DNA from 2 places in the Arthrobacter sp. MMS24-T111 genome. Region 2 is predicted to be linked to the other one. Evidence: riboswitches for the same ligand, from Rfam matches in the RefSeq annotation. Region 2 holds a riboswitch; the other holds the start of a gene.
What was found. Region 2 has a riboswitch for thiamine pyrophosphate ahead of ACX5I6_RS03220 (ECF transporter S component). Riboswitches for the same ligand answer to the same signal wherever they lie in the genome.
Positions count from the first base shown of each region.

Region 1 (7,591 bases), 2.1 Mb from region 2:
TGCCGCCGGCAGCCAGGAACTCCTGGCTCTTCGCCCGCATCCCCGACGCTGCCTCGGTGAGCGCCGCCTGCGCCTCAGCCGAGCCGTATTCATCCCGGATGTCCTGGCTGATCCGCATCGAGCAGAACTTGGGTCCGCACATGGAGCAGAAGTGCGCTGTCTTGGCGGGTTCGGCCGGCAACGTCTCGTCGTGGAACGATTCCGCCGTCACAGGGTCCAGCGAAAGTGCGAACTGGTCGCGCCAGCGGAATTCGAACCGTGCCTTGGACAAAGCATCGTCCCGCTCGCGCGCCCCCGGGTGGCCCTTGGCCAGGTCCGCTGCATGGGCCGCAATCTTGTACGTGATGACGCCGGTCTTCACGTCGTCTTTGTTGGGCAGGCCCAGGTGTTCCTTGGGCGTGACGTAGCAGAGCATGGCGGTGCCGTACCGTGCGATTTCAGTGGCCCCGATTGCCGAGGTGATGTGGTCGTAGCCGGGCGCGACATCGGTCACCAGCGGACCGAGCGTGTAGAACGGCGCACCCTTGCACAGCTCCTGCTGACGCTCCACGTTTTCCCGGACCAGGTGGAACGGCACGTGGCCGGGGCCTTCGACCATCACCTGGACGTCGTACTCCCAGGCGCGCTGCGTCAGCTCGGCCAGCGTATCCAGTTCAGCGAACTGCGCCGCGTCGTTGGCGTCCGCCGTGGAGCCGGGCCGCAACCCGTCCCCCAGGGAGAACGCGACGTCGTATTTCGCGAAGATTTCGCAAAGTTCGTCAAAATGCGTGTACAGGAAGTTCTCCTGGTGGTGGGCCAGGCACCAGCCGGCCATGATGGAACCACCGCGCGAGACGATGCCCGTCACCCGGTTGGCCGTGAGCGGGACATACCGCAGCAGGACACCGGCGTGGATGGTCATGTAGTCCACACCTTGCTCGCACTGCTCAATGACGGTGTCCCGGAAGATTTCCCAGGTCAGCGCGTTGGCCTCGCCGTTGACCTTTTCCAGTGCCTGGTAGATCGGAACCGTTCCGATCGGGACAGGGGAGTTGCGGATGATCCATTCCCTGGTGGTGTGGATGTCGTCCCCCGTGGACAGGTCCATCACCGTGTCGGCACCCCATTGGGTGGCCCACTGCAGCTTGTCCACCTCCTCGGCGATGGAGCTTGTCACGGCAGAATTACCGATGTTGGCGTTGATTTTCACCAGGAACGCCTTGCCGATGATCATCGGCTCGGATTCAGGGTGGTTGATGTTGTTCGGGATGATGGCCCGCCCGGCGGCCACCTCGCTCCTGACCAGTTCAACGTCGCAGTTCTCCCGCAGCGCCACGAAGCGCATTTCCTGCGTGATGGTGCCCTGCCGGGCGTAGTGCATCTGGGTCACGGTATGGCCGTCGACGGCGCGGCGGGGCACCGGCCGGGCGCCCTTCCACTCCGCCGAGGCCGCACCGCGGCGCACGGCCGAGCGGCCGTCGTCGAGCAGGTTGCGTTCCCTGCCGGTGTAGGCCTCGGTGTCCCCGCGCGCCACGATCCATTCGGCGCGGAAGGGCTCCAGCCCAAGGACGGGGTCGCTGCCCGGCCCGGCCGTCCGGTAAGTCCGGAAAGGTGCGTTCGGCTGCCCGTTGGGTGATGGCTCCAGCGCGATCTCGGTCACCGGGACCCGGATTCCGGCATCGGCGTCGTCGATGTAAGCCAGTGAATGCGACTTCAGCGACTGCGTTACCGGGACGTGGGATTCGGCACTGGACCCGGTGCCGGGACCGTTGGCCGCATCGGAACCGGACGGCACAAGGGCAGGGTTCAACTGGGTGTTTTGCGTACTCAAGGGAATACTCACTTCCTTCGCCGGCATTACCCGGACAGGTTCAACGGTCGCAGGCTGCGTCAGCCCGATCTCAGCCCCTGCAAGGGCACCCGTGTGGTCAGCAACGAAGCTACCACAGCCGTCCGGAAGCCCGTTGTAACAATCGAGGATGCTAGCCTGACCGGGCAACGAAAGGATGCCCGGATGGCAGGAATCATTCATTTCCGCGGACCCGTCCTGGCTGCGCCGGACCGGGTGCGCCACGGACTCTGGTCGGTGCACGGCAAGCTCACTTTCCACCGGCCCGCACCGGCACCTGATCAGGTACTTGACGGCTGGGTACTGCCGGGCTTCGTGGACGCACACTGCCACATCGGGCTGGGCCCGGCTGGTCCGGTCGAGGCCGCCGTAGCGCAGGAACAGGCGCTTGCGGACCTCAATTCCGGAACCCTCCTGGTCCGCGATGCGGGCTCGCCGGCCGATACCCGCTGGATGCAGGGCGGCAAGGACTTCCCGGTGCTGATCCGCGCAGGCCGGCACATAGCCCGGACCCGGCGCTACCTGCGCGGCTTCGCCCATGAGGTCGAACCCGAGGACCTGGTAGAGGCCGTGCGCAAGCAGGCCCGGGACGGGGACGGCTGGGTCAAACTGGTGGGGGACTGGATCGACCGCGGCGCCGGTGACCTGGCGCCGTCCTTTCCGGCCGCCGTCGTCCGCGACGCGGTCCAGGCTGCACACGACGAAGGTGCCCGGGTGACAGCCCACTGCTTCGCCGAAGACACCCTGGACCAGATGCTTGACGCCGGCATCGACTGCATCGAGCACGCCACCGGGCTGCTGCCACGGCACCTGCCCCGGTTCGCCGAGCGGGGCGTGCCGATTGTGCCCACCCTCATCAACATCGCCACGTTCCCGGACATCGCCGCCCAAGCGGAGCCGAAGTTTCCGCGGTACGCAGCCCACATGCGGTCCCTCTGGGAGCGGAGGCTGGAGCGCGTGGCCGAGGCCCACGCCGCGGGGGTGCGCATCTTCGCCGGAACAGACGCCGGCAGCGTCATCGGCCACGGACGCATCGCGGACGAAATACTAGCCCTGCATGGTGCGGGGCTGCCGATGACTGCAGCACTGGATGCAGCGTGCTGGGCAGCCCGCCGCTGGCTCGGAGCGGACGGCCTGGAAGAAGGGGCACGCGCCGATGTGATCGTGTGCCGGGAGGATCCACGGGCGGTCCCGGAGACCATCGCGGGGTTGGAACACGTCGTGCTCGGCGGCCGCATTATCCGGTGACCCAAAGTGGCGCCCGGGACTTGGAATAAATTGAAGCTTCAAGTAATTTTAAGAAGTGACAGGCCGCCATCGGGACGGCCGCCAATCCAAGGAGCCTCCAATGACCGCATCAGCCAACAGCCAGGACCTGCTTCCTGCCGACCTCGCCATGGGCACGGTGATGCTCAAGGTGGGGGACATGAAGGTCATGACCGACTACTACCAGCGCGCACTGGGCCTGGAGGTGGTGGCCGAGCAGGACGGCGGACTGTACCTGGGCCGCCTTGGCCGTCCCCTGGTGCATCTGGCCCCGGCCCCCGGGCTGAACCTGCCCGGAAGGGGGAGGCCGGACTCTTCCACACCGCGCTGCTGTTTGAAGACCAGGCTTCCCTTGCCGCCACCATCGCCACCGCCGCACAATACGAGCCGATGTCCTTCACCGGCAGCGCCGACCACCTGGTCAGCGAAGCCTTCTACTTCACCGATCCGGAAGGCAACGGCATCGAACTGTACTGGGACCGGCCACGCAGCAACTGGTCCTGGAACGGGACGGACGTGGTGATGGACAGCCTCGCGCTGCCCCCGCAGCGATACCTGGAGCAGCACCTCACCGAGGAATCGCTCGAAGGCCAGCGCGTGACGGCCGCAGGCGTGGGACACGTCCACCTCCAGGTGGGAGATGTCCAGACGGCGCGCGACTTCTACGTGGGCACGCTCGGTTTCGAAAAGACGGCGGGCTGGCACGGGCAGGCCTTGTTCGTTTCCGCCGGGCGGTACCACCACCACATGGCCATGAACGTCTGGAACAGCCGCGGGGCCGGCCCCCGCAAGGACACCCTTGGGCTGGGCGAAGTCCTCATCGAAGTTCCGTCAGGGGACGACGTCGGCGCCTTGGCTGACCGCCTCAAGGTCGCCGGAGTGACCGCGCACCACACCGGTGCCGAACTCCGGTTCGAGGATCCGTGGCGCAACCGGCTGCGGGTGGCCGTCCGCTGAGCTGCGCCGCCGGCGGAGACCGGCCAGTGCCGCGAACTGCCATCTGCGGCCCCGGCCCGGCGCGTGCGCCTGCCGGTCCCCAGCTACTAGGCTGATTCCGTACGGCCGGGACGCAGGCAGCGCCCGGCGCGCAGTTCCGCCAACGGAAGAAGGGCAAACAGCCATGGGCTTCACCGAGATCTTTGTTGCCACCCATGACGCCGCGCTCAAACGCGCCGGCCTCCTTGACGCAGGGAGCGCGCCCGCGGCAAACGTCGGTCCTGACAGCCATGCCGTGCGGATCGAGGGAGTCAGCGACTTCGAAATCGAACAGCTCGGCGACCTCGCCGGGACTGCTGTCCACGCCGGTGGTGCCGACTATGAGCTGACCATGGTGGACGTCGCCAGCGACTCCCTCCTCGCAGTCCCGCCTGCCATGGTCCGTGCGCTGGCCGACCTCCTGTCCTACGAGACCGAAGGCGAGGGCAATGTCCTCGAAGACGTCGCCGAGCAGTGGGCCGCCCAGGACGACATGCCCTTCGGCGCGGTCCAGGCCCGGACCTACGTGGAGCAGCTCGCCAGGCTCGCGGCCGGGCTGGACGACGCCGAGCGGACCGGACTGTACGTCTGGTCCGCCTGACCGGCGCCGCAGGGCGGATCCCGCGGCCGGCGCCGGCGCGAAGCGCGTCAACGCCGAGTCGAAATAAGTTCGCTGATCTGGCACAATAAACAGGTACTCGATCTGCGTGGCCCCTCTCTCCGCGTCCGGATCCTGTCCTTCGAACCCGCAAGTACGGCCCGCCCCACGGGTGCAGAACGCCGGGTTCACCCCTTTTCTGAAACAGGAGTGACCACAAAAGTGGCCGTAAAGATTCGCCTTAAGCGCTTCGGCAAGATGCGCGCCCCGTACTACCGCATCGTCGTCGCGGACTCACGCACCAAGCGTGACGGCCGCGCCATCGAGGAGATCGGCAAGTACCACCCCACCGAAGAGCCCTCGTTCATCGAGGTCAACTCCGAGCGTGCCCAGTACTGGCTGTCCGTCGGCGCTCAGCCGTCCGAGCAGGTTGCCGCCATCCTGAAGATCACCGGTGACTGGCAGAAGTTCAAGGGCCTCCCGGGCCAGGAAGGCACCCTCAAGACCAAGGTCGCGAAGGACGCTTTCGTAGCTCCCGAGAAGGGCTCGGTCATCATCCCGGAAGCCATCACCAAGAAGGCCTCCAAGTCTGACGCTGCCGAGGCCCCGGCCGACGCCGAAGCTGAGACCACCGAGGCTGAGTAGATTGCTGGCAGAAGCGCTGGAGCACCTGGTCCGTGGAATCGTTGATTCCCCGGACGACGTCAAGGTCAGTTCGAAGAACAACCGCCGCGGGGACACCCTCGAGGTGCGGGTTCACCAGGATGACCTCGGACGGGTGATTGGCCGCCAGGGCCGCACCGCACGCGCACTGCGCACCGTGGTGGCAGCACTGGCCGGCGGCGAACCGGTCAGGGTCGACGTCGTCGATACCGACCGCCGCCGCTGAGCGCTCGGCAACTTTCAGTTTTGGTCCGGCCCCTCCACCACCTGGTGGAGGGGCCGGACTGCTTTGATCAACACAGTGCTTTCACCCCACACCAACCACAACCCGGAACAGAGGAACAGATGCAGCTTCAGGTGGCGCGGATCGGCAAGCCGCACGGCATTCGCGGGGAAGTCACGGTCCAGGTGCTGACCGATGCCCCCGAGGACAGGTTTGTCCCCGGCACGGAGTTCGTCGTTGAACCTGCCGCGTCCGGCCCCTTGACGGTGGACAGTGCGCGCTGGAACAAGGACATCCTGCTGCTGGGCTTCGCGGAAGTGAAGGACCGCAACCAGGCCGAAACCCTACGCGGCGCGAAGCTGTTCATCGAAACGGAAGAACTCGACGAGGATGACGACGAAGGCTGGTACGAGCACGAACTCGTCGGCCTCCAGGCGCGGGTCGGCTCACAGGTGGTGGGAAAGGTGACTGCCCTGGCCACCATGCCCGTCCAGGACCTGCTGACCGTGACCACCCCGGCTGGCGAAGAGATCCTGGTTCCCTTCGTGGAGCAGATTGTGCCCGAGGTCAACCTTGAGGAGGGCTTCGTCCTGCTCACCCCGCCGGACGGACTCTTCGAACTGAACGCCGGCGACGCCGCATCCCCGGAACCCGAAGGCCGGGAATAGATGCGAATCGACGTCGTCAGCATCTTCCCCGAATACCTTGCCCCGCTGGAGCTCTCGCTGATCGGCAAGGCCCGCCAGGACGGGATCCTGGACCTGCATGTCCACGACCTCCGCAGCTTCACCACCGACAAGCACCGTTCCGTGGACGACACTCCCTACGGCGGAGGTGCGGGGATGGTCATGAAGCCCGAACCGTGGGCGCAGGCCCTCGCAGCGGTGGCCGCCGGCCGTCCCGATCCGCAGCGCAAACCTGTCCTCATCGTTCCCTCTCCCGCCGGCGAGAGGTTCACGCAGGCCCTGGCCTATGAACTGGCCGAGGAAGAGCGCCTTGCTTTCGCCTGCGGCCGCTATGAAGGTATCGACGAGCGCGTCATCGAGTGGGCGCAGGAGCACTTCACCGTCCGCCCCGTAAGCCTTGGCGACTACGTGCTCAACGGCGGGGAAGTCGCAGTCCTGGCCATGGTGGAGGCCATCGGCAGGCTGCTGCCGGGTGTGGTGGGCAACCCTGAGTCCTTGGTGGAGGAGTCCCACTCCGACGGCCTGCTGGAATATCCGGTCTACACCAAGCCGTCCGTGTGGCGGGACCGCGAGGTCCCCGCGGTCCTGCTCAGCGGAAACCACGGCAAAATCGCGCAGTGGCGCCGGCACGAGCAATACCGCAGGACGGCCGAACGCCGGCCGGACCTCCTGGAGGCGTTCGACGCCGGCAATCTTCCGCGTGCCGACCGCACGGAACTGCACAACCTGGGATACGACGTCGTTGCCGGAAGGTTGGCCCGCCGCCCGGATACCGCGCCTGCGGAGCAGGAATAGCTCCCGCGCCGGCCCCGAATTGGCGTAACCCCTCCGCTGTGGCAAAATTGGTCTTTGTGTCTGCTGGGTCCGCACCTGCCACAGGGGGTAGCGCGGCCAACAGCCGGACAACCGGCCCCGTCAACCATTGAAGCGGCCGGACCACTTTACTTCGGCGGCAACAATCCTGCCCGCTTTTCGGCGGCCGGACCTGCCTGCCGTGACCCAAAGTGAATGACCTGTGGCGTTCACCAGGAGTGCAAACATGCATATTCTCGATTCCCTCGATGCAGCTTCGCTGCGCAACGATGTTCCCGAATTCCGCGCGGGCGACACCCTCAAGGTCCACGTGAACATCATCGAAGGCAAGAACTCCCGTGTCCAGGTGTTCCAGGGCTTCGTCCTGGGCCGCCAGGGCGATGGCGTCCGCGAAACCTTCACCGTCCGCAAGGTTTCCTTCGGTGTCGGCGTGGAGCGTACCTTCCCGGTGCACTCCCCGATCATCGAAAAGATCGAGGTCGTTACCAAGGGTGACGTCCGTCGCGCCAAGCTTTACTACATGCGCGCACTGCGCGGTA
Region 1 is NZ_JBTZRO010000001.1:2,844,045-2,851,635, forward strand. Features, by position in the region: gene thiC (phosphomethylpyrimidine synthase ThiC) at 1-1,810, opposite strand, end outside; TPP riboswitch at 1,806-1,913, opposite strand; gene ACX5I6_RS13310 (amidohydrolase family protein) at 1,994-3,076, shown strand; partial or broken gene ACX5I6_RS13315 (VOC family protein) at 3,177-4,051, shown strand; gene ACX5I6_RS13320 (hypothetical protein) at 4,215-4,670, shown strand; gene rpsP (30S ribosomal protein S16) at 4,890-5,312, shown strand; gene ACX5I6_RS13330 (RNA-binding protein) at 5,314-5,556, shown strand; gene rimM (ribosome maturation factor RimM) at 5,676-6,221, shown strand; gene trmD (tRNA (guanosine(37)-N1)-methyltransferase TrmD) at 6,222-7,034, shown strand; gene rplS (50S ribosomal protein L19) at 7,279-7,591, shown strand, end outside.
Region 1: another riboswitch for thiamine pyrophosphate. It lies ahead of thiC (phosphomethylpyrimidine synthase ThiC); the one in region 2 lies ahead of ACX5I6_RS03220 (ECF transporter S component).

Region 2 (7,591 bases):
TCGTGGGTCACGGACACCACGGCCGTGCCGGCGTCCAGGAGTTCGGACAGGAACGAGGCCAGCTCTGCCCAGGTGTTGGCGTCCTGCCCGAACGTCGGCTCGTCCAGGACCAGCACCTGCGGGCTGGCGGCCAGGACCGTGGCCACGGACAGCCGCCGCTTCTCCCCGCCGGACAATGTGTAGGGATTGGCGTCCACCAGCCGGGTGAGCCGCAGCCGCTCAAGCAGCTCCTCCACCCGGTCCTCGCCGTGGCCCAGGTGCCGCGGCCCGAACAGCAGCTCGTCCAACACCTTGCCCGTCACGAACTGGTGCTCCGGTTCCTGGAACACGGTGCCCACCCGTGAGATCAACTGCTCGGCCTTCCACGCGTAGGGGTCGATCCCGGCACCGCGGCTAAGGTCCACCGTGGCGGACACCTTTCCGGCCACCGGTTCAAGGAGCCCGGCAAGGGTCAGTGCGAACGTTGATTTCCCGGCGCCGTTCGGGCCGGTGACGGCCAGCGCCTGGCCGGCCCTGACCTGCGCGGCAACACCCTCCTGGACAGGAACCGGCGGGATTTTCCGGAAGCCTTTGCGGCGGGGACGCTCGCGGGAGACGGCCAGGTCTTCGGCTGCCAGCAGGAGGTTGCCGGTTCCGGCGGCAGGGTTGCCGGACCGGCGGCGGGTGGCCGGCACATACCCCGGCACCCAGACTCCGGCTGCCGTCAGCATGGCCCGGGCCTCGCCGAGCACGCGGTCCGGAGGTCCGTCCAGGAGCACGGCGGGATCCGAGGCGGAGCCCGGCTGCAGGACCACGATCCGGTCCACCAGGTCCTTCCAGACGGAAACCCGGTGCTCCACCACCACCAGGGTGGCACCGGTCTTGTCCAGGCAGCGTGCCACGGCGTCACGGACCTCCAGGACGCCGTCCGGGTCGAGGTTGGCGGTGGGCTCATCCAGCAAGATCAGCCCGGGGCGCATCGCCAGGATGCCCGCCAGCGCCAGACGCTGTTTCTGCCCGCCGGAGAGGGCCGACGTCGGGTGGTCCAGCGGGAGGTGGGAGAGTCCGACGTCGGCAAGCGCCTCGTGCACGCGCGCCCAGATGGCGTCGCGGGGCACGGCAAGGTTCTCGGCGCCGAAGGCGACGTCATCCCCCACCCGGGAGAGGACCACCTGGGTCTCCGGGTCCTGCTGCATGAGGCCGGACCGGCCTCGACGCTCGCGGGGTGGAGCGCCGTCGACCAGCAACGAACCGGACTCGTCCGCGTCGCCGGCCTCGCCGTCGTCGTTAATGTCGCCCAGGACCCCGGCGAGGGCATGCAGGAGCGTCGATTTCCCGGCACCCGAGGGACCGAGCAGGAGTACCCGCTCTCCGGGGCGGATATCCAGGTCGAGGGCGTGGACTGCAGGTTTGGCCCTGCCGGCATGCCGCCAGCCCCAGCCACGGGCCGTAATGGCGGCAGGGCGCACGCCTCCTGCGGCGTCCTGGGAGGGCGCCATCAGGAGAAGACTGGCTCCGTTGCAGCCTTGCGGGACGCGAAAGAGCTCAGCACGCCGGTGCGGGCCAGTCCGCGGGTGGCCAGCCAGGACAATGCGCCCGCCAGCACGGCGCCGGACACCGTGGTCAGGACTATGTAGGCGAGCTTGTCCGCCCCGGAGTAGGCAATGTTCCAGCCCCAGGGTGCGAATGAGTCATTCAGGCCGCAGAAGAAGCCCGCGGCCGCCCCCGCCAAGAGGGAGACGGGCAGGTTGAACTTGCGGTAGACGAAAACCGCGAAGATGATTTCCGCGCCCAACCCCTGGATGAAACCGGAGAAAAGGACTGAGGCGCCATACTGGGAACCCATCAGGAGCTCGCCCGTTGCGGCCACGGTTTCGCAGAACAGGGCGGCTCCGGGTTTGCGGATGATGAGCATTCCCAGCACGCCGGGAATCATCCAGCCGCCGGCCAGGATCCCGGTCAGGGGCGGGTAGGCGGCGTTCATGGGGGCCGACAGGGCGGCGGCGCCCTGGTCCCAGGCCCAGAAAATGACTCCGCCGGCGATGGCCACCAGGGCCGCCACCACGATGTCGACGACGCGCCAGGACTTACTGGTGGTCTTCTTGATTGCAGCAGTACTCATGTGATCCTCCTGGGTAACAGGAGGGGAAAGTGGCTCCGGCTGGCGGACCGTTACCGGTCCGGCCGGACACTTTGAGAACTCGACTCCCTTGCGCCGGTACTAACCGGATCAGGTTCGAGGGTCTGCGGCTGTCCCGCACTCTCAGCGCCCACCTGCGGTTCCCGGCATGGCCGGTTGTCCGACGGCGGCGCTCCCCTGTCGTTTTTAGATGTTGATGTTCGCGTGTAAATACTGCCCGGTTCGGGCGTGGTCAAGTTTACACCTGGCGGGGGCTGGGCGGCGGCCATGACGGCTGTTGCACCGGATGTGACCGCGGACCGCCGTCAGCGGGCCGGAGAGGATGCCGGCCATGCCCTTGCCCGGACCAGTCCGGGTGTACGGCTAGGCTGGAGGCAGTCCGTTTTCCGCCCGCAAGGAGTACTAGGAATGAACCTCTTCATCAAGCTGCTCGGTACCGGGGTGAGCCTGGGCGCAGGCCTGGTCGGCACCAAGCTCGTCAACACCATCTGGGAAAAGACCACCGGGCAGAAGCCGCCCAGCGGCAAGGGCGAGGACGTGCCCACCAGCCTGCGGTCGGCATTGACCTTCGCACTGATCTCCGCCTCCGTCAGCGCCACCATCCAGGTCCTGGCCAACCGGGGCACCCAGCGCGCCATCACCCGCTTCGCCAAGACGCAGGACATCGTCTAGCTGCTGGCGTTTTTAGCCGTCGTCGCGGTTGTCCGTCCGGGCAGCCTCGGCGGCGGCTTTTTGCACTACGGCCTCGAGTTCATCGGCGGCGAGCAGCTCCCGGTGCAGGTGCTTGGTGCGGTAGCCGGCCCGGCCCACCATGTGCGCGGACACCGGCACCGTGAGCAGCTGGAAGATCCAGGCCACCACCAGGACCGGCCACACCCACCAGGTGCGCATCTGCAGCCCAATCGCTGCCAGCAGCAGGAACAAGCCCAGGACCTGCGGCTTGGTGGCGGCGTGCATGCGGCTCATCAGGTCCGGGAAACGGAGCAGCCCGATTGCGGCGCCCAGGGACAGGAGCGCGCCCGCCACCATGAACACCGCGGAGGCAAGGTCGATCCACGCGTCCGCGCCGGAAAAGTCAGGATTCATGGGGGTTCACCCTCCGGTCGGCGACGAACCGGGCCACCGTGACCGACCCGATGAACCCGATGATGGAGATGGCCACCACCAGCATCAGGTTGTTCAGGTGCCGGTTCACGGCCATGTCCACGCACAGGGCCCCGCCCAGGATGGCGAGCAGGACATCGGCCGCAAGGACCCGGTCCAGCAGCGAAGGGCCGCGGGCAATCCTGATGATGGCCCCGCCCGCGGCGAGGGAGAAGATGACGGCCGTGACCGCCAGGACAACGGGCATCATGCGGACGCCTCCATTCGGACGGCTTCAAGTTCTTCGGCGGAACCCATGATGCGGATCAGGCCTGCTTCGATGGACCGGACCTCGTTCCGCAGGCCCTCGATGTCCTGCTTCGAGGTGATGTTCAGTGCGTGCAGGTACAGGGTGGAGGCCGGGCGGTCTACCTCCACCACCAGGGAGCCGGGAATCAGGGAGATCACGTGACCGGTGGCCGTGACGATCAGGTCCTGGTGGCTCCGGAGCTTCACCGCGACGACGGCGTTGGTCACCTTGGGTCCGCGGACGGTGGCCAGGTACAGGACCTGGCCGCTGGCGACCACCACTTTCGCCAGGAAGGCAAAGGCAAAGGGCACGGCGTACAGGATGTTGAACCGGCCGCTGAGTTCCACCGGCGGAAGGTAGAACAGCCTGGCAACGCCCACCGCCAGCAGGGCGCCGAAGAGCAGGTTCCCGGGGCTGAAGTCCTGCCAGAGGGCACCCCACACGATCACCAGCCAGACCAGGAGGGGAAGCTCCTGGCGCAGCGAAATCCGTTTGCGGCTCATCGTCCTCCTCCCGTCACGGTGGCCGGGACGGCGGTATTGCTGCCGAGGACCGACTGGATGTACGGGGCCCGGTCGAGCATGTCCCGCGCAGCCTGGTCGGAGAGACCGAACAGCGGCCCGGCGAACACGGTCAGGGCGACGCCGAGCACCACCAGGCCAAGGGTTGATCCCACCATGGTGCGCGGAAGGAGCGTGACCGTGTTGAGTTTGGCGCCCGGCCCGGCGGCGCGCCCGGAGGGTCCGGCCAACAGCACAGGGTCCGGATGTTCGGCGTCCTCCGGCTTCCGCCAGAACGCACGGTTCCATACGCGGGCGATGGCCAGCAGCGTCAGCAGGCTGGTCAGCACCCCTCCGATCACCAGCGCGTAGGCCAGCGGGGTTCCCAGCTCAATGCCGGCCTGCAGCAGCCCCACCTTGCCGAGGAACCCGGAGAACGGGGGGATGCCGGCCAGGTTCATACCGGGGATGAAGAACAGCATTGCCAGCAGGGGCGACAGCTTGGCCAGCCCGCCGAGCCGGTCAACCGAGGAGCTTGCCGCCGCGGCGTTCGATCAGGCCGGTCACCAGGAACAGGCTGGTCTGGATGGTGATGTGGTGCGCCACGTAGAAGACCGCCGCTGCCAGGCCTGCCACGGAGGACATGGCCAGGCCGAACACCATGTACCCGATGTGGCTGACCAGGGTGAACGAGAGCAGACGCTTGATGTCGCTTTGCGCCAGCGCACCAAGGATGCCCACCACCATGGTCAGCAGTGCCACCACCATCAGTGGCGTGTTCAGGGTGTCGCCGGGGAACAGCAGCGTTTCGGTCCTGACCATGGCGTACACGCCCACCTTGGTCAACAGGCCGGCGAACACGGCGGTGACGGGTGCCGGCGCCGTGGGGTAGGAGTCGGGGAGCCAGAAGGACAGCGGGAAGACGGCGGCCTTGATGCCGAACGCCACCAGCAGCATGACGTGCAGCAGGGTCCTGGTGCCTTGGTCCAGGTCGCCCAGCTTGAGGGCGAGGTCGGCCATGTTCACTGTCCCGGTTGCCCCGTACACCATGGCGATGGCGATCAGGAAGAGCACGGAGGACACCACGGACACCACCACGTAGGTGACGCCGGCGCGGATCCGGGGCCCGGTGCCGCCCAGGGTCATGAGCACGTAGCTTGCGGTCAGCAGGATCTCGAAGCCGACGTAGAGGTTGAAGAGGTCCCCGGAGAGGAACGCGTTGGACACCCCTGCCACCAGGATCAGGTAGGTGGGGTGGAAGATCGAGACCGGGGCGTCTTCGTCGCCGTCGGCCATGCCCTGCCCCGTGGCGTACACCAGCACGGCGAGGCTCACGGCCGAGGAGACCACCAGCATCAGCGAGGAGAATTGGTCCACCACCATGACGATGCCCCAGGGCGGCAGCCAGCCCCCGATGGTCACCGCGGCGGTTCCGCTGTTCCAGGCGGACGCCAACAGGAGGCATTCCAGGGCCAAGGTGAGCGACAACAGTCCGATGCTGACCGCCCGCTGGGCCCGGGAATGCCGGATCAGGAGGAAGGTCAGTGCGGCCCCCAGGATGGGAAGGACGACGGCGAGCGGGGCCAGGCTGGCGATGTTCACTTCTTGCCGCCTTCCGGGCCGGATTCGATGGTGGGCGAGCCGGGCTGTTCTTCCGCGGCCGCCTGCTCGGCCGGCATTTCCCGGCCTCCCGCCGTGACGGTGGCAAGCGGAAACTCGGATGTTTCGGCCGGAATTTCGGCGTCGTCCTCCGCGTCGAAGCTCGGTGTTTCCGCCACCCGGAGGTCCTCCACGTCATCCTGGATATCGTCTTGGCGGGCCAGGACCCACGTGCGGTAGATGATGCCCAGCATGAACGCGGTCACGGCGAAGGAAATCACGATCGAGGTCAGGATCAAGGCTTGCGGCAGGGGATCGTTGTAATCACCGGCCGGGGTGTCCTTGGTGAAAAACGGAGCCAACCCGGCGTATCCCCCGGTGGACAGGATCAGCAGGTTGGTGGCGTTGGCCAGCAGCATCAGCCCGAGCAGGACGCGGGTGAGGCTGCGTTCGAGGATCAGGTAGATGCCGCAGGCATACAGGGCGCCCATGACGATCAGCAAGGTCAGGTTGACGCTCATGCGTTGCCCTTTGCGGTGGTCTCGGCAGGAATACGGTCCGGTTCCTGGTCCTGCTGTGCCGGTTCAGGCCCGGCCGCGGCGGACCGTTCCTCCATGTGTTCATCAATCTCGGCGCCGAGGCTGCGCAGCACGTCAAGCACCAGGCCCACCACCACCACATACACGCCGATATCGAAGATGGTGGAGGTGACGAACTTGATGTCGCCGAACACGGGCAGCCACACCTCGATGATGGCGGACTGGAACACCTGGCCGCCCAACAGCAGGGGCGTCACACCGGAGGCCGCGGCCAAGGCGAGGCCTGTGCCCAGCAACGCACCCGCGCTCAGCGGTGCGGCTTCCCGCAGTTCGAACCGCCCACCGGCCAGGTAGCGGATGGTCAGGGCCAGGCCTGCGGTCAGGCCGCCGGCAAAACCGCCGCCGGGCAGGTTGTGGCCGGCCAGCAGCAGGTAGAGCGAGAAGATGATCATCGAGTGGAACATCAGGCGGGTGACCACCTCGAAGATGATGGAGCGGCGTTCCGGGGCGAGGGTCCTGCCCGCCACGATCCAGGCGTCCCGTGCCGAGGCGGCGAACTTCCGGCTGATGGCCAGCGCCGCACCGTCGCGGGACCCGGGGTCCACGCCGTGGTACCGGCCCACGGTGCCCTCGGCAACGGAGGCGGACCGTTGCAGGCGGTCCCCGCGGCCGCGGACAAAGATCAGGCTGGCCACGCCGGTGGCGGCCAGGGCAAGGACACTGATCTCACCGAACGTGTCCCACGCCCGGATGTCCACGAGCGTCACGTTGACCACGTTCAGGCCGCCGCCGCCCTCATAGGCGAGCTGCGGGAACTGCAGGGACACCGGGATGGCGGTCCTGGCTCCCATGGCGAAGATCGCGGCGAACACCATGGTCACGCCGAAGCCCAACCCGATGATGACGCGCAGCACCCGGTACTTTCCGCCGGTGCGGTCACGAAGCTCGGGGGAAGGCTGCGCATGGCCAGGACGAACGCCACCAGGATGATGGTTTCCACCAGCATCTGGGTCAGGGCAAGGTCGGGGGCGCCCTGCAGGGCAAACATGAGGGCGATGCCGTACCCGGTGACGGAGACCATCAGCACCGCCAGGAAGCGCTTGTTGGCCTTGACGGCGGCCAGCGCGCCAATCACGATGCCCACGCCGGCCACGAGCTGCAGCGGTGAGTGCGGGTCCACGAGGTAGATGTCCTGCGGCAGGGTATTGCCGCTGAGCAGGATGGCGGTGAGCGGCAGGACGAACGCCACGCTGAGGATCACGGCGAGGTAGAAGTAGAGGGAACCGCGCTGGGTCCGGCCCGTGATCCAGACGGCGGCGTCGTCCAGGGCGCCGATGGTGAGCTGGTAGCCCCGGTCGCCGTCCACCCAGCCCGGAACCAGTGCCTGCGCCCTGGCCACGGCGTTGCGGCCGAAGTACATGGCCAGGCCCAGCACGAACGT
Region 2 is NZ_JBTZRO010000001.1:706,044-713,634, forward strand. Features, by position in the region: gene ACX5I6_RS03215 (ABC transporter ATP-binding protein) at 1-1,478, opposite strand, end outside; gene ACX5I6_RS03220 (ECF transporter S component) at 1,478-2,101, opposite strand; TPP riboswitch at 2,169-2,308, opposite strand; gene ACX5I6_RS03225 (DUF4235 domain-containing protein) at 2,528-2,791, shown strand; gene mnhG (monovalent cation/H(+) antiporter subunit G) at 2,804-3,205, opposite strand; gene ACX5I6_RS03235 (monovalent cation/H+ antiporter complex subunit F) at 3,195-3,473, opposite strand; gene ACX5I6_RS03240 (Na+/H+ antiporter subunit E) at 3,470-4,015, opposite strand; partial or broken gene ACX5I6_RS03245 (Na+/H+ antiporter subunit D) at 4,012-5,614, opposite strand; gene ACX5I6_RS03250 (Na(+)/H(+) antiporter subunit C) at 5,611-6,132, opposite strand; partial or broken gene ACX5I6_RS03255 (Na+/H+ antiporter subunit A) at 6,129-7,591, opposite strand, start outside.